2 regions of the Virgibacillus sp. FSP13 genome follow, and region 2 is predicted to be linked to the other one. Evidence: riboswitches for the same ligand, from Rfam matches in the RefSeq annotation. Region 2 holds a riboswitch; the other holds the start of a gene.
The links. A riboswitch is a leader RNA that binds a small molecule or an ion and turns the genes downstream of it on or off. The one in region 2 is predicted to bind FMN.
Positions count from the first base shown of each region.

Region 1: another riboswitch for FMN. It lies ahead of ribD (bifunctional diaminohydroxyphosphoribosylaminopyrimidine deaminase/5-amino-6-(5-phosphoribosylamino)uracil reductase RibD); the one in region 2 lies ahead of ACW2QC_RS10590 (ECF transporter S component).

Region 1 covers NZ_JBSVKG010000006.1:80,263-87,490, forward strand. The annotation lists gene ACW2QC_RS07275 (ABC-F family ATP-binding cassette domain-containing protein) at 1-892, opposite strand, end outside; gene ACW2QC_RS07280 (hypothetical protein) at 973-1,167, opposite strand; gene ribH (6,7-dimethyl-8-ribityllumazine synthase) at 1,313-1,780, opposite strand; gene ACW2QC_RS07290 (bifunctional 3,4-dihydroxy-2-butanone-4-phosphate synthase/GTP cyclohydrolase II) at 2,742-3,938, opposite strand; gene ribE (riboflavin synthase) at 3,996-4,586, opposite strand; gene ribD (bifunctional diaminohydroxyphosphoribosylaminopyrimidine deaminase/5-amino-6-(5-phosphoribosylamino)uracil reductase RibD) at 4,587-5,678, opposite strand; FMN riboswitch at 5,886-6,032, opposite strand; gene ACW2QC_RS07305 (hypothetical protein) at 6,180-6,377, opposite strand; gene ACW2QC_RS07310 (hypothetical protein) at 6,426-6,647, opposite strand; gene ACW2QC_RS07315 (hypothetical protein) at 6,622-7,228, opposite strand, start outside.
Region 2 covers NZ_JBSVKG010000010.1:25,948-33,175, reverse strand. The annotation lists gene ACW2QC_RS10595 (S8 family serine peptidase) at 1-2,613, shown strand, start outside; gene ACW2QC_RS10590 (ECF transporter S component) at 3,322-3,903, opposite strand; FMN riboswitch at 4,070-4,217, opposite strand; gene ACW2QC_RS10585 (hotdog fold thioesterase) at 4,372-4,758, opposite strand; gene ACW2QC_RS10580 (1,4-dihydroxy-2-naphthoate polyprenyltransferase) at 4,781-5,707, opposite strand; gene ACW2QC_RS10575 (isochorismate synthase) at 5,938-7,228, shown strand, end outside.

The DNA of each region.
Region 1 (7,228 bases), on a different contig from region 2:
TGTCAAATTTCTTTTCCTTCATTTCCTGAACCCGGTCAATTCGTGCTTTTTGCTTGGTAGATCTCGCTTTTGCTCCTCTTTTTAGCCAGGCAAGCTCTCGTTTTAATGTATTTTGATGTTTTTGCTCAAGACTTTCTTCCAATGCTTCCCGTTCCGCTTTTTTCTCTAAAAATAACTCGTAATTGCCTTCATACGTATAAAGATTTCCTTTATCCAATTCAAAAATGTGATTCGTCACCCGATTTAAAAAGTAGCGATCATGGGTAACAAGTAGTAACGCGCCTTTATAGGTTGTCAGATACTTTTCCAGCCACTCAACCGTTTCATTATCCAGATGGTTTGTCGGTTCATCCAAAATCAATAAGTCTGCCGGTTGAATTAATGCCTTTGCAATGGCAACGCGTTTTTTCTGACCACCGGAAAGTTCCGTAACATTTTTATCAAAATCAGTAATCCCTAATTTCGTTAAAATCGTTTTCGCTACTGTATTTGCTTCCCAGGCCTCATACTGATCCATCTGCTGTTGCATTTTCAAGACATGTTCCTGGGCTTGCTCATTACTTGGTTCTTTCTGCAATTGTTGAAGCGCCTGTTCATATTCTCGGATAACCTTCATCATACGAGCTTCACCATAATAAATTTGTTCGATCACCGTCAAATCGGAATCAAGCTCAGGCTCCTGGGCCAAATACTCTATTTTGTAATCTTTTGCATGTTTCACTGTGCCTTCTTCAGCAGGTTCAAGTCCAGCAATCGCTTTTAGGAAACTCGACTTGCCCGTTCCGTTAACACCGATCAACCCTACACGGTCATACGGAGAAATAGAGCATGAAACATGATTGAACAATATTTTTTCGCCAAATGATTTATATAAATTTTCAACTGTAAGCATTTATTTTCCTTCCTCACTGAAAAGCTTCAATAAGTATAGTATAATGGATTTTCAAGCGTGGAAAAAGAGAACGCGAGAGATTATTCCTTCATCTTCCGCTTTTTAGTGAATTGTTTAACAAAAATAACCAGCAAAAATAGCAGCCATGATGTCACAGCATAAAATATTATTTTACTAACATCGTCCATCTTTGAAAAGAAGAATGCCATCCCAATCCAAATAATGGAAATTGCAGTTAGTTGATAGCCTAAAAATTTAATTGCAAACTCCTCCAACCTTTACATTATCTATCTTTAGTTTAGCCCATCAACCTCAATTTTTCCATTAAAGTGCGTGTTCAAAACCTCTTAAAAGAAAAAGATTTAGGAGTTCAATAAAAGCAAAGAGAACAGCCTTAATAGCTGCTCTCTTTCCTCCTGATCAATCCATTTGTTTTACTAAATTAGTCATTTCGATTGCTGCGACTGCGGCCTCTGCACCTTTGTTCCCGGCCTTTGTACCCGCACGTTCAATTGCTTGTTCAATTGTTTCAGTTGTTAAAACGCCAAATATTACTGGTTTTCCTGTCATTAGGGATGCATGCGAAACCCCTTTAGCCGCTTCGTTACATACATAATCAAAGTGTGGTGTTGCACCGCGGATAACCGCGCCTAATGTAATAACTGCATCATACTCCTGATTGTCTGCCATTTTCTTTGCTGCCAATGGAATCTCAAATGCACCCGGAACCCATGCTACATCCACATTATCTGGACTGACCCCGTGCCTTGTTAATGTACTAATGGCGCCTTCTAAAAGTTTGCTAGTAATAAATTCGTTAAACCGTGCAACTACAATACCAATTTTTAATTCTGTTCCGACTAAACTTCCTTCCAATGTTTTTCCCATTTCTCCATCCCCTTTTATTTATTAGTGTTCATAAACCACCATTTCATTTATCAATTGGTAACTTTTGAACAACCTTCTTTTAATGATGCTGTCTTCTAATAGATCGGGACTACGATTACTCTCCCCATCGAAAACATTTGTTGCTTTTTTACACAATGGATATAAAATGCGCGCACTAACCACCGCTACGGAAATACACTTCGCTTTCCGGGGGCGGCTGTTGAGCCTACTCAAGCCAACACGACGTTGGTCACAAAGGCGTTGCCACAGGACGTGGCGACCTTAGCCTTTGTTCCCCTTACGCACTGCGGGGTCTCACCTAGGCCTTTCCTCCCCCAGGAGTCTCAGCGTATTTCCTCCGCTGTTTTACCTTTTCGACTATTTATTAATGTATTTAAATAAGAATAAGACAGTTGATTCCCACTGCGGGCAGTCGACTCCCCGAAAAAGAAAAGCACTTTTTCTCATGAAGTTGTATCGCTCCGAAGTCTTCCTTGTCCTGCGACGAGAACGCTTCAACAGCACTACATCGGTACTAGCAAATTGGTTTATATTTTAAAAAAGTCTCGCATTTTTCCACGGCTTTGAATAGCTTTCTGTTCAAGGGTGTAAAAGTCCGCGTAACGTAGATTCCTTAGTTTTCCCCTTCTAATAATTAGAACACTACCACCAGCGTAGGCAGAATACGTAGACTCCTTGAAAATAAAGATCCATTTTCTGCGTGCGATGTAACGCTGCCGAAGCTTTTCTTGTCCTGCGGGAACAGCACGTGTCTGAAGACCCCGCAGCGGTGTTTTTTCCGCGAGTAGGCTGAAGCCGTGTCCGCGGAAAGCGAAGTATTCTGCCGGAGCGGAATACAAGCACTCAGCTTATTAGACCGGAAGAAAACGTCGCAAAATAGCATCGCTTTTTATATCAACTACGAAATTTTAAATAGCAACAAGCATTACGATAGGGGCCTTTAATGAAATTCCAAAATATGTCCTAACTTATCTGACTTCGTATGCATGTATTTCTCATTTTCTCTCCGAATAGTTGTTTGAATCGGGATACGTTTTTCAACACAAATTCCGTGCTTTTCTAATTCCGTTACTTTTTCAGGGTTGTTCGTTAAGAGTTGGACATTCGTAACGCCCAAATCTAATAAAATTTGTGCACTTACATCATATTCACGTAAATCCGGGGCGAATCCCAGCTGTTCATTCGCTTCTACTGTATCTACACCTGCATCTTGTAGTTTATACGCTCGCAATTTGTTAAGTAGTCCAATCCCGCGCCCTTCTTGTCGCATATAAAGCAAAACTCCTTTACCAGCCGCTTCAATGTCCGCAAGAGCTTCATGTAATTGTGGCCCACAATCACAGCGATGCGATCCAAATACATCACCAGTCAAACATTCTGAGTGTACTCGAGTTAAAATCGATTCATCTGAGTTGATCTCCCCTTTTACGAGGGCAATATGTTCTTTCCCATCAAGACCATTTGTATAACCAACTACTTTAAAGTCACCAAAATCTGTCGGCAAAACTGTTTCCACTTCACGTTTAACATGTTTTTCATGCTTTTTCCTGTAACCAATCAAATCAGCAATCGTTATCAGCTTAAGCTCGAACTCCTTTGCCATTTTGGTTAATTCAGGCACGCGAGCCATCGTTCCATCTTCCTTGATAATCTCGCAAATCACCCCTGACGGAAAAGCCCCACACAATTTTGCTAGATCAACAGATGCTTCGGTATGACCTTGCCGAACGAGTACACCTCCATCTTTTGCAACCAATGGGAAAACATGGCCTGGGCGCTTAAAGTCATTTGCACCTGCATTAGCATCAACCAATGCACGAATTGTCTGGGATCGTTCCGCAGCACTAATCCCTGTCCTCGTGTCGTTATGATCAATCGTCACCGTAAAAGCGGTGCCGAATGGATCAGTACTAAGACTAGTCATCTCTGGTAATTCAAGTCGACTGGCTAAATCAGTCTCAATTGATGTACAGACAAGCCCTTTTCCATGCGTGATCATAAAATTTATCACATCTGGTGTAGCTTTTTCTGATAATGCAACTAGGTCCCCTTCATTTTCTCTATTTTCATCATCAACAACGATAATTGGTTTTCCCTGTTTTAAATCTGCAATTGCAGCGTCTATTGTATGGAACATATTCCCACTTCCCTTTCATATAAGTCTATTACTGTTTAGGAATGCCTTCTTTTAAGACTATTTGGTTAACAAATTCTGTACATATTTTGCGAGCATGTCACACTCGATATTAACTAAGTCACCTTGGTTTTTTTCGCCCAGATTCGTTTCTGAAACGGTATGTGGAATAAGTGCAATGGTTAGTGAACTTGCTTTTACATCAAAAACAGTAAGACTAATCCCATCTATTGCAATCGAACCTTTTAGGACAATTAATGCTGCATGCGCTTCTGGAATACGGATGTCATAATAAACGGCATTTTCATGTTTTTCCTTCCTGGTGATTTCTCCTGTCCCATCTACATGTCCGGAAACAAAATGACCGCCGAATCTACCACTAGCAGGCATCGATCGTTCCAGATTCACATGTGATCCAACTTCTAATAACTTCAGTGCAGTAGATTTGAACGTTTCCGGCATAACATCGACTTGAAAGGATGTTTTGGAATAATCTGTTACCGTGAGACAAATCCCGTTTACGGCAATACTATCGCCAACGTTTACATCTTCAATTATTTTTTTCGATTCAACCGTTAATTTGATGGATTGATCCGAAACGCTATTCATATTTTGTATCGTGCCCTTTTCTTCAATAATCCCTGTAAACATCTACTCATCCTTTCTTGGTGCAGCTACTATTTTGATATCTTCGCCAATCATCTCAACATCACTGATAGCAAGTGATAATGTCTCAGCAATGGACTGGAAGCCACGTCCAGCAAAGGCTGTTGGAGCTGTTTTCCCGCCAATCAATTTGGGGGCAAGATAAAGAATCATTTGATTTAGACGCCTTTCTTCTAAAAATGCTCCATTTATTTCAGCTCCTCCTTCCACGAACACCGACATGATCCCCTTGCTTCCTAAAACTTTGAGCACCTTTTCAATGGGAATTACTTCTTCATCTAATTGAATGACCTTGACCCGGTCCCTACTTTGATATGGAGTCATTGTTTGATTACTAGTATTTTTTCCGACAAAAATCCATGTGTCTGCTTGATTGTCTGTCACAACGTTGGCATCTATTGGTGTTCTGAGGTGGGTATCTAAGATAATACGCACTGGGTTCCTCCCGCCGTTTGGAAGTCTTGTAGTAAGGCTAGGATTATCCATAATAACAGTGTTAACCCCAACTAGAATCGCATCATGTGTATGTCGATAATGATGCACATCCATCCGGGCCTGTTCACCTGTAATCCACTTGCTGTCTCCATTAACCGTAGCCGTTTTCCCATCAAGGCTGACTGCCGATTTTACCGTTACATATGGTGCCCCGGTTTTGATAAAGTGGAAAAACGCGGCATTTATTTGTTCAGCTTCTGCCTGTAAAATGCCGACCTCTACATCAATCCCAGCTTTTCGCAGTTCTTCAATTCCCTTACCAGCCACTTTTTCGTTTGGATCTGTTACCGCAATGACTACACGCTTTATACCTTTTTCAATAATAAGTTCGACACATGGCGGTGTTTTCCCGTAGTGGCTGCATGGTTCAAGTGTTACGTAAATTGTTGCACCATTCGCTTTATCACCTGCCATCTCTAAAGCATGTACCTCGGCATGCGCCTCTCCCGCTTTCAAATGCGCGCCAAAACCAAGTATTTCACCTTCATTTACAACTACAGCACCAACTGGTGGATTCGGACTTGTTTGACCCAACACTTCCTTAGCCAACCTCAAAGCAAATCGCATATAATCATCATCCATTGACTCATCACCTCTTTTTTTAGCATTAAAAAAACCCCCGAAATACTTCGGAGGTGTTAGGGCAGAATTTTCAATAAGTAAAACACGTATGTAAAACATTTCATCTAAAAATGGTATACAAATAGATTTCATATATACGCAAAGAAGCATACACAAATAACTATCTGTTTTGATCATTTTCACACAGAAACATACTTGCTACCTGAAAAATTCCTTCTCCCATCCAGACTATAACTGTCGGCTCTGGAGTTTCACCAGATCCACCGTTTGGCATTAAACCGCACGGGTCACGGACTGAGAAGCCCTCGCTTCATCACCGCCGATTGGGAATTTCACCCGACCCCGAAGGAAATTGTAATATGAACTTATATAATTATTTAAACTTAAATGCGGTCAGATCGCAAGTTTTTAGGGTTAAATATTTTTGGTTTTGGTTTAAATGTGATTAATTTTGGTTGTTGTTGACGGATTTCGTCAACAATTCGTCAACAACATGAAATTTTAACTTCTTATATGAAGCTTAACAGGTTTCTTTGCTTTACTGGTATCTATCATTAAAGATTCCTCTTCTGTTTTATTTATGGCAATGTTCAGTCCAAACATTTTAAACTTAATACCATTACGATCCATTCTTTTAACAAATCCATTTATTTTATATCCGATTACTGCTCCTAAGATAAGCCCGACAATTAATAGCATGTTGACACATCCTTTTTTCTTAGTATGTGCCGTTATTGCTTAAAGAATTCAGCCCAAACGCTCCAATATTTCATCCCGATACTCTTTGTAGGTATAGTTTCCACCAAATGTTAAATAGCACCATGCCATAAAGCATTCGTCTTCATGCAATATAACATCGTCTGTGATGACGATTTCATCATCATCTTTAAATAACTTTCCGCACACGTCACAATGATAATCTTCGAAGTCAGGAATGTATGGTTTAAGCCTGCTCCCTAGATCCTTCATCTGTGTTCCCTTCATACCTTTCGTCTTCACCTTTATTGCCTTCATCTTCAACCATCCTTTCGTTTGTTATTGGCTTTGGCAGCCTTGTTATGAATCTTCCATACCCTTCTTTGTTTTTTATCAAATTTAAAGAATGGTAGCGTTTAAGTTTTAGCAGATCGTCAAGATCGAATGGATATAATTCATCTTTTAGTTCAGAATAATTTTGTTTATCGCATCCGCTAATGAGCATGTAAGATGCGCTGGCAGATCGCAATTCCTCGCGTATATGTTTGATCTGATTCAGATAATGGCAACTAATGATTGGTTTAATATTAAACTTTGGTAAACGGCTTAATTTTGTGGTGAGAAATTTTTCAGTTGTTTGCACCTGGTACAATTCATCAATAACTAGATTTACCTTTTTCATTTCTTCTCTCTTATACATTGATTTTCTTATTTGCAAAGCCATCCAAATTTTAGTGATCCAATAAGTAGAATAGACATCTTTTTCATTATCTGTTGTAAACATATGCTCCGGCATTTTAATGCAAATCAACTGACTTATTTGCATTTCCTCAACTAAATCAATATTATTCTCT
Region 2 (7,228 bases):
GTTATAAGTGATTTTGGAAATAATGAAGTTGAAAGCGATGCATATACGGTAACCGTTAATTCAGGTATTACAGTTGGATATGCAGAAGATTTTGAAGCTGAAGCTACTGGCTGGACAACTTTTGGTGAAAACAATAGCTGGGAACGTGGCGAACCAACATCTGGTCCGGAAAATGCAGCATCGGGTGATAATGTCTACGCAACGAACTTGGCTGGTGATTATGACAGCAGTATGAATGCAACACTTGTCATGCCACCAATTGATTTACCAGAAGGCAATACGTATCTACAATTTAACCAATGGCATGATTTAGAAATGTATGAATCAGGAAGAGCTTACGACTTCGGTCATGTGTTTGTTTCAACAGATCAAGAAGAATGGACACAATTAACACGTGTACAGGGAGTAACAGATGACTGGGAAAGTGCAGAAGTTGATTTATCAGATTATAGTGGTCAACGAATCTATATCGGCTTCAATGTAACTTCAGATAGTAGTGTTACAAGAGAAGGATGGTATATTGATGACGTTGCGTTATCTGATACACCGCAAAGTAGTAAGGTTTCAATAGGAAAAAACCATGGTAAAGGTTTAGGATTAGGGCTATATAAAGGAAAAGGGCAAGGACTAGGACTTGGTTTAAATAAAGGAAAAGGACTAGGCCTAGGCGTTCATAAGGGTAACAAGGCAAATAATGGCCTTGGTGTTATTAAAAGTAATGATAAAGCAGCATTAAAAGAAAAGGTAAATCCAGCAAAAATTAAGCCGGAAATACCTAAAAATGAGAATCCTCCAGTGGAAGAGGATGTAATCAATCCTACACTATTGCCAATCGGTGCACAAGTAAGTGTTCTGGAAAGTGGACGATCTGTTAATACCGATCCGAAAGATGGCTCATATTCCTTAACCCATCCTGCGGGAACATTTACAGTGCAAGCAGAGGCCTATGGTTTTAGCTCAAAACAACAAACTGTAACAATTGAGGATGACGGTGTCGCCGAAGCTGACTTTACATTGGAAGAAATTTCACAGGGAACAGTTAGCGGTACAATTACGGATGAGAAAACAGGTGATCCGATTGAAGGTGCAACTATTCTTCTTGTTGAAGATGCGAATGTTACACCAGTTGAAACGGATGAAGAGGGTAATTATTCACTAACAGCATATGAAGGTACCTACACTCTTAAAGTATTAGCACGTGATTATCATAGTAAAGAAGTTGAAATCACAGTTGAAGATGAGGATCTTGATGTAGATGTTGAACTTGAGCCATTCTACACATATCCAGGTGGAGAAATTGGCTATGACGATGGATCTGCCGAAAACGCTCGGGCATTTTATGACGCTGGAAATGGTTGGGCAGTAAAAATGTCCTTACCTGAAGGCAAAGATTCTGCTGTCGTTACGGATGGCGTGTTCCGTTTCTGGAATACAGAGTTTCCAGATCCTGGTGGCACAGAATTCGCAGTAGAAGTTTGGGATGCATCTGGTGAAGACGGTCAACCAGGTGAGAAAATCGCTGGCCCAATCGATGCTGAAGCATTGCGTAATGGGGAGTGGACCGTTGTTGATTTAAGTGAGCATAACATTATCGTTGACGAAGACTTTTATATGGTTTACATTCAAACTCATCCTAATCCAAATACACCAGGTCTTGCAACGGATGAAGATGGAACCAATGCAGAACGAAGCTATCAGTTAGTTGGCGGTACGTGGTCACCATCACCTGCTGCGGAGGGTAACTATATGATACGTGCTCGTGTAAGTTATGAAGTAAGTGCGCCTGCTATTACTTCGCCAACTGAAAACTTTATAACAAATGAAGCTGATATAACTGTTGAAGGAACTGCATCTCCTACAACAACTATACAATTGAATAATAACGGAGAAGAAGTTGATACAGTTAAAGTTGGGGACGATGGTAAATTTGCGATTCCAGCTGAACTTACAGAAGGGGAAAATCAATTTACTGCAATATCCATGGTAAATGGTGAAGAAACAGGTGAATCGGATCCTGTTACCGTAACATTGGATACAGAAAAACCAGAGTTAACAATTGATAACCCTAAAGATGGAAGTAAAACGAATCGTGAAACAGTTACTGTTGAAGGAACTGTTGCTGATGCTAACGTTGACTGGGTTAAAGTGAACGGTAAAAAGGCAAAAGTTACCGACGGAAAGTATGCAAAACGTATCTTGCTTGATAATGGTGAAAACGTGATTAAAGTAGTTGCCAAAGACCAAGCAGGAAACAAGGCTAAGCAGAAAGTTACGCTTGATGTAAAATACAATGCACCAGTTATCGAAAACGTGACACCAACAGATGATGTAAACCTTCAATCCGGTGAAAGCGTGAAAATTGAATTTGATAGTGAGCCAGGATTGGATGCAACATTCTTTATCCATATGCCACTAACAAATACACAAGGGAATAATGCAACAGAATTGCCAATGCGTGAAACTTCTGATGGACATTATGTTGGGTACTGGACAGCTACTAATAATGTGAAAGCAGATGGTGCTGTCATTGAAGTGAAAGTTGTTGATGACTATGGCAACGAAACACGTCAAACAGCAGATGGTAAATTATTTATCAATATTGATGAAGAATAATCTGTTTTAAACCGCAATGCAGAAGGATGGAATATTCCTTCTGCATTTCTTTATGGGAAAATCCGAGATATGCTACTCCACCAAGGTTTCAGCTATTTTAACAATATAAATTTATTTTCGTTATGCTTGTTCCTATTTATTCGCAGTTGATATAAATTGCGACATAACTGCTAGGCTCTTTTCTATAAGTACGTGCATATCCCGCCGTCCGGGATCGCTCCGGGTGGATGCTTTCCGCGGGCACGGCCTCAGCCTCCTTGCCCCGGCGAGGGGTATGTCGACGTTGTCCGCAAAGGACGGTTTTAGTCGACCTTCCCTTTCAAACCACTCTGCGGGGTCTTCGGACACGTGCTGTTCCCGCAGGAGTCACCACCCTCCACTCACCCGGACTAGTAAAGTGGTAGGATGCGACTTACTACTACAGTTAATGGTAGTAAATGCAATACCAGTGGAGGAAATACACGGAGACTCCGGCGGGAGGAAAGGCCTAGGTGAGACCCCGCAGAGCGACAGCTCGAGGAGGCTCAACAGCCGCCCGCGGAAAGCGTAGTGTATTTCCGGAGCGGGTAAACGCACCAACCATCATTTCAAGTTACGTCGCATTTTATATCAATTGCGAAATTAAATACTTCCTCACTAGCAGCCAACAACGCAAAAAACAGCCCAAATAAAAAAGCCAGCCACTAAATTTGGCTAGCTTTAAAGTTTTTAAATAATGTTAGCTTGCTTCTGTTCAATCCAGCTACGCATTTTGACAAAGAGGGGAACAAATAAGATTCCGACGATGATTCCTTTTATTATATTAAACGGTAGAATTCCTGCCACTACTGTATACCATTTAACACTTTCTATATTCATCTCTTCCATGCCCATAAATAATGCATAGATTGGTAAAATAACGAGGTAATTTAAAACACTCATCCCAATTGCCATTATTATTGTGCCAGCAATTAAACCAGATACGATACTTTTAACACCTTTGAATTTGTGATACAAAACAGCTGCCGGAACGACAAACATGACGCCGGCTAAGAAATTTGCGGCTATCCCCACAGGCTCACCACCACCAATTGCCATGTAAAGGACATTTTTAATTGCCTCTACAATTACCCCAGCAAGCGGTGAAAAGATTAAAGCAGCAATTAATGCTGGTACATCACTAAAATCAATTTTCAGGTAACCAAAACCTGGTAGTACCGGGAAGTTTAGGAAAAATAGTAAAAGTGAAATGGTTCCTAATAATGCTAGAATAATAAGTTTAAGTAGTTTTGATGATTGCGTGTCTTGCATCATCGAATTCCTCCTTCATCTGTTATCGATTCACATCTGGTGATGAAGGATAGGCCATTTTCTGTGCAAAATAAAAACCCTAAAGCCTGCCTAATCGGGGCTTTAGGGTATAGTTTCATATACAGGAAAGAAATAGCGCATAACAATATGCACCAGAAAAACGGCTCGACATCTTCTCCCATCCAGACTGTAACTGTCGGTTCTGGATTTACACCAGATCAGCCGCTGAGACTTGGCTCGAGCGGGTCACGGACTTAGAACAAATATAGTTCATTACCGTCGGTCGGGAATTGCACCCTGCCCCGAAGATGGAATCGATATGTTATTGTAGTCTGATTATACAATGATTTTATCAGTTTGAAAAGTGATTTGCTTCTTTTTTATTAGAGCACATTAAAAAAGGTTGTCCCAATTATGAGGCAACCTTTAAGATTATCGTCGATCATGACTCCGTTCAATCTAAAGAATTTATTTCCTTTTCGGTACAACTCCAATCGTACAGCGTGACATACAAATAAGTTCTTCCTGCTCGTCAACAATGTTGATTTCCCAAACCATTGTTGTTTTTCCAATATGTCGTGGAACTGCTTTTGCGGTTACAACACCATCACGCTTGCTTTTTATGTGATTGGCATTGATTTCCATGCCGAACACACTAAATTGCTCTGGATCTACATGGTTATATGCACCAACACTTGCCGCAGTTTCTGCAAGTGCAACATTTGCTCCACCGTGCAAAAAACCTGCCGGCTGATGTGTTCGATGATCAACAGGCATTGTCATGATGACGAGTTCCTCATCAAGTGTTTGGACTTCGATTCCGAGTGAATTCATTAACGTATTTTTTAATTCCATAAAATTATTCCCCCTGAAAAAATTAGAATAACTTACTTAATAGCAATGAGATTCCTAATAAAAATCCATAAATTGTATTCGTCTTACCTGTAGCTACCATAGCCGGTAACATTTCGAGAGGTTTTGTCTTCCCTTGAAATTTTTTAATAACATCAATTGCCTTTATGATACTTAAGAAGGCAAGGATCGACCAGACTGGTAACATTCCATCGATAATGTAAAATGCTGTTAATCCAAAAGCGATAACAAATAGGCCACTCAAAAAACGGATGGCATTTTTTCTGCCAAGCAAGATAGCAATTGTTTTTCGTCCGTTTTCTTTGTCTCCGTCTAAATCCCGAATATTATTGGACATCATTATACTTCCAATAAAAATGGCAACAGGAATGGATACTAGAATAACAGTCCCCGTTATTGTCAATGTTTGGATGAAATAGCTAATACCGATTATGACAGTACCCATTAAAAACCCGGAGAATAATTCGCCAAGTGGTGTATAGGCGATTGGTAGAGGACCGCCTGTATATAAATAGCCAAAAAGCATACATACTAAACCAATGACCGCGATCCACCAACTTGAAACAAAACAAATATAAAGACCTAATAACATTGCAATCCCAAAGAAAATGAACGCTAACCGTAAAACTGTCTTAGCTGATATTCCATCACGTACGATTGTTCCACCTATACCAACAGATTCCTCGTTATCCAAGCCTCGAACAAAATCATAGTATTCATTGAACATATTTGTTGCTGATTGGATAAGCATAGATGCGATTAACATTGCTAAAAATAAAATGATGTTTATTGCTCCATCAATGTATGCAAGCATAGTCCCAACAAATACAGGAACAAATGATGCAGTTAATGTATGTGGCCTTAACAGGCGCCACCAAATTTGAAAGCCTTCCTTTTCATTTAAGGCTTGCTTAATTGTCGTCGAATGCATAAATGTGCTCCCCCTGAATTTCATCAATATCATATTAAGTTTAGGCAATTCGGTAGGGGGTGTCAATTACTTAATGTCACAAAATCGTCAAGAAAATGAAACTAGTATTTATTCAATAGATGTTCTCTGTTTTTAGCTAAGTAATAGTCCAATCCTTGAGAATCCATGTAAAAGAGAATAAAATAGAGAAGGAAGTTTATGACTTGTACGTGCAACGGAGGTTTAGATAGATGATTGAAACGAAAGAAGCGTTGTTGGAATCGTTATTGGATCAAGCAATTGTTCAAGCTAAAGCGACTGATGGAACGCAGCTTGTTAGTTTTACAAAAGAAATAAATGAAGAAATTGATCCGCTCCAATTCTTTGAAGCGGCAAAAGACTTGAATATGGACCGTACATTTTGGTCAAGTACTGCCGATGGTTTTTATTTAGTCGGAATTGGTAATGTTTATCCTATTGTAGCAGACAATAATCGGTTTCAGGAAACGGAAAGAAAGTGGAGTGAGCAGGTGGAAAATGCAACCATTCATAATCCTTATCAAACACAAGGTACGGGATTAGTTATCATGGGTGGTATGGCATTTGACCCTAAAAAGGCAAAATCATCATTGTGGAAAGAATTTAAGAATAGCGAATTTCGAATTCCACAATTTACATTAACTAAAAATAGGACAAGTTATTATATAACGATTAATACACAGGTGACCAAAGATGATCATCCTGTCCAGCTTGCTAACGAATTAAAGCGAATGGAAGCTAGGTTGCTTTATGAAACAAGAGATCTTCCAAATGAAGCAAAACTCGAATCAAAACAAGAAATCGCTCCAGACCAATGGAAACAGATCGTTACAGCAGCAACAGATGAAATTCAGCAAAATAAAGCCCAAAAAATAGTGCTTGCTCGTGAAATGCGGTTAAAACTAACGAAAGAAGCAGAAATCACGCCCATTTTAGATAAACTAATTGCTACTCAAACAAATAGTTATGTGTTTGCTTTTGAACATGATGACGATTGTTTTATTGGGGCAACTCCAGAACGACTTGTGAAATTAGAACGTCAGCAATTGCTCTCCACGTGTTTAGCGGGAACAGCACCAAGAGGAAAAACAGCTGATGAAGATAAGAAAATTAGCCAGTCCTTGCTCCATGATTCAAAAAATAGGGATGAACATGATTTTGTTGTAAAAATGATTAGGCAGGCGATCAAAGATTATTGTACAAACATTCAACTGCCAGATGAACCCATTGTTTATCCATTAAAAAACTTACAACATTTATACACACCTGTTAGGGCTACACTTAAAGATGGCTATAGTATTTTTGATATCATTAAAGAGTTACATCCAACCCCAGCATTAGGTGGTGTTCCCCGCGAGGAATCCTTAGCTTTTATTAGGGAACACGAACAATTGGATAGAGGTTGGTATGGAGCACCTGTTGGGTGGCTGGATAGTAACCAAAATGGCGAATTTGCTGTGGCAATTCGGTCGGGGTTAATCCAGGGAGATGAAGCATCGTTGT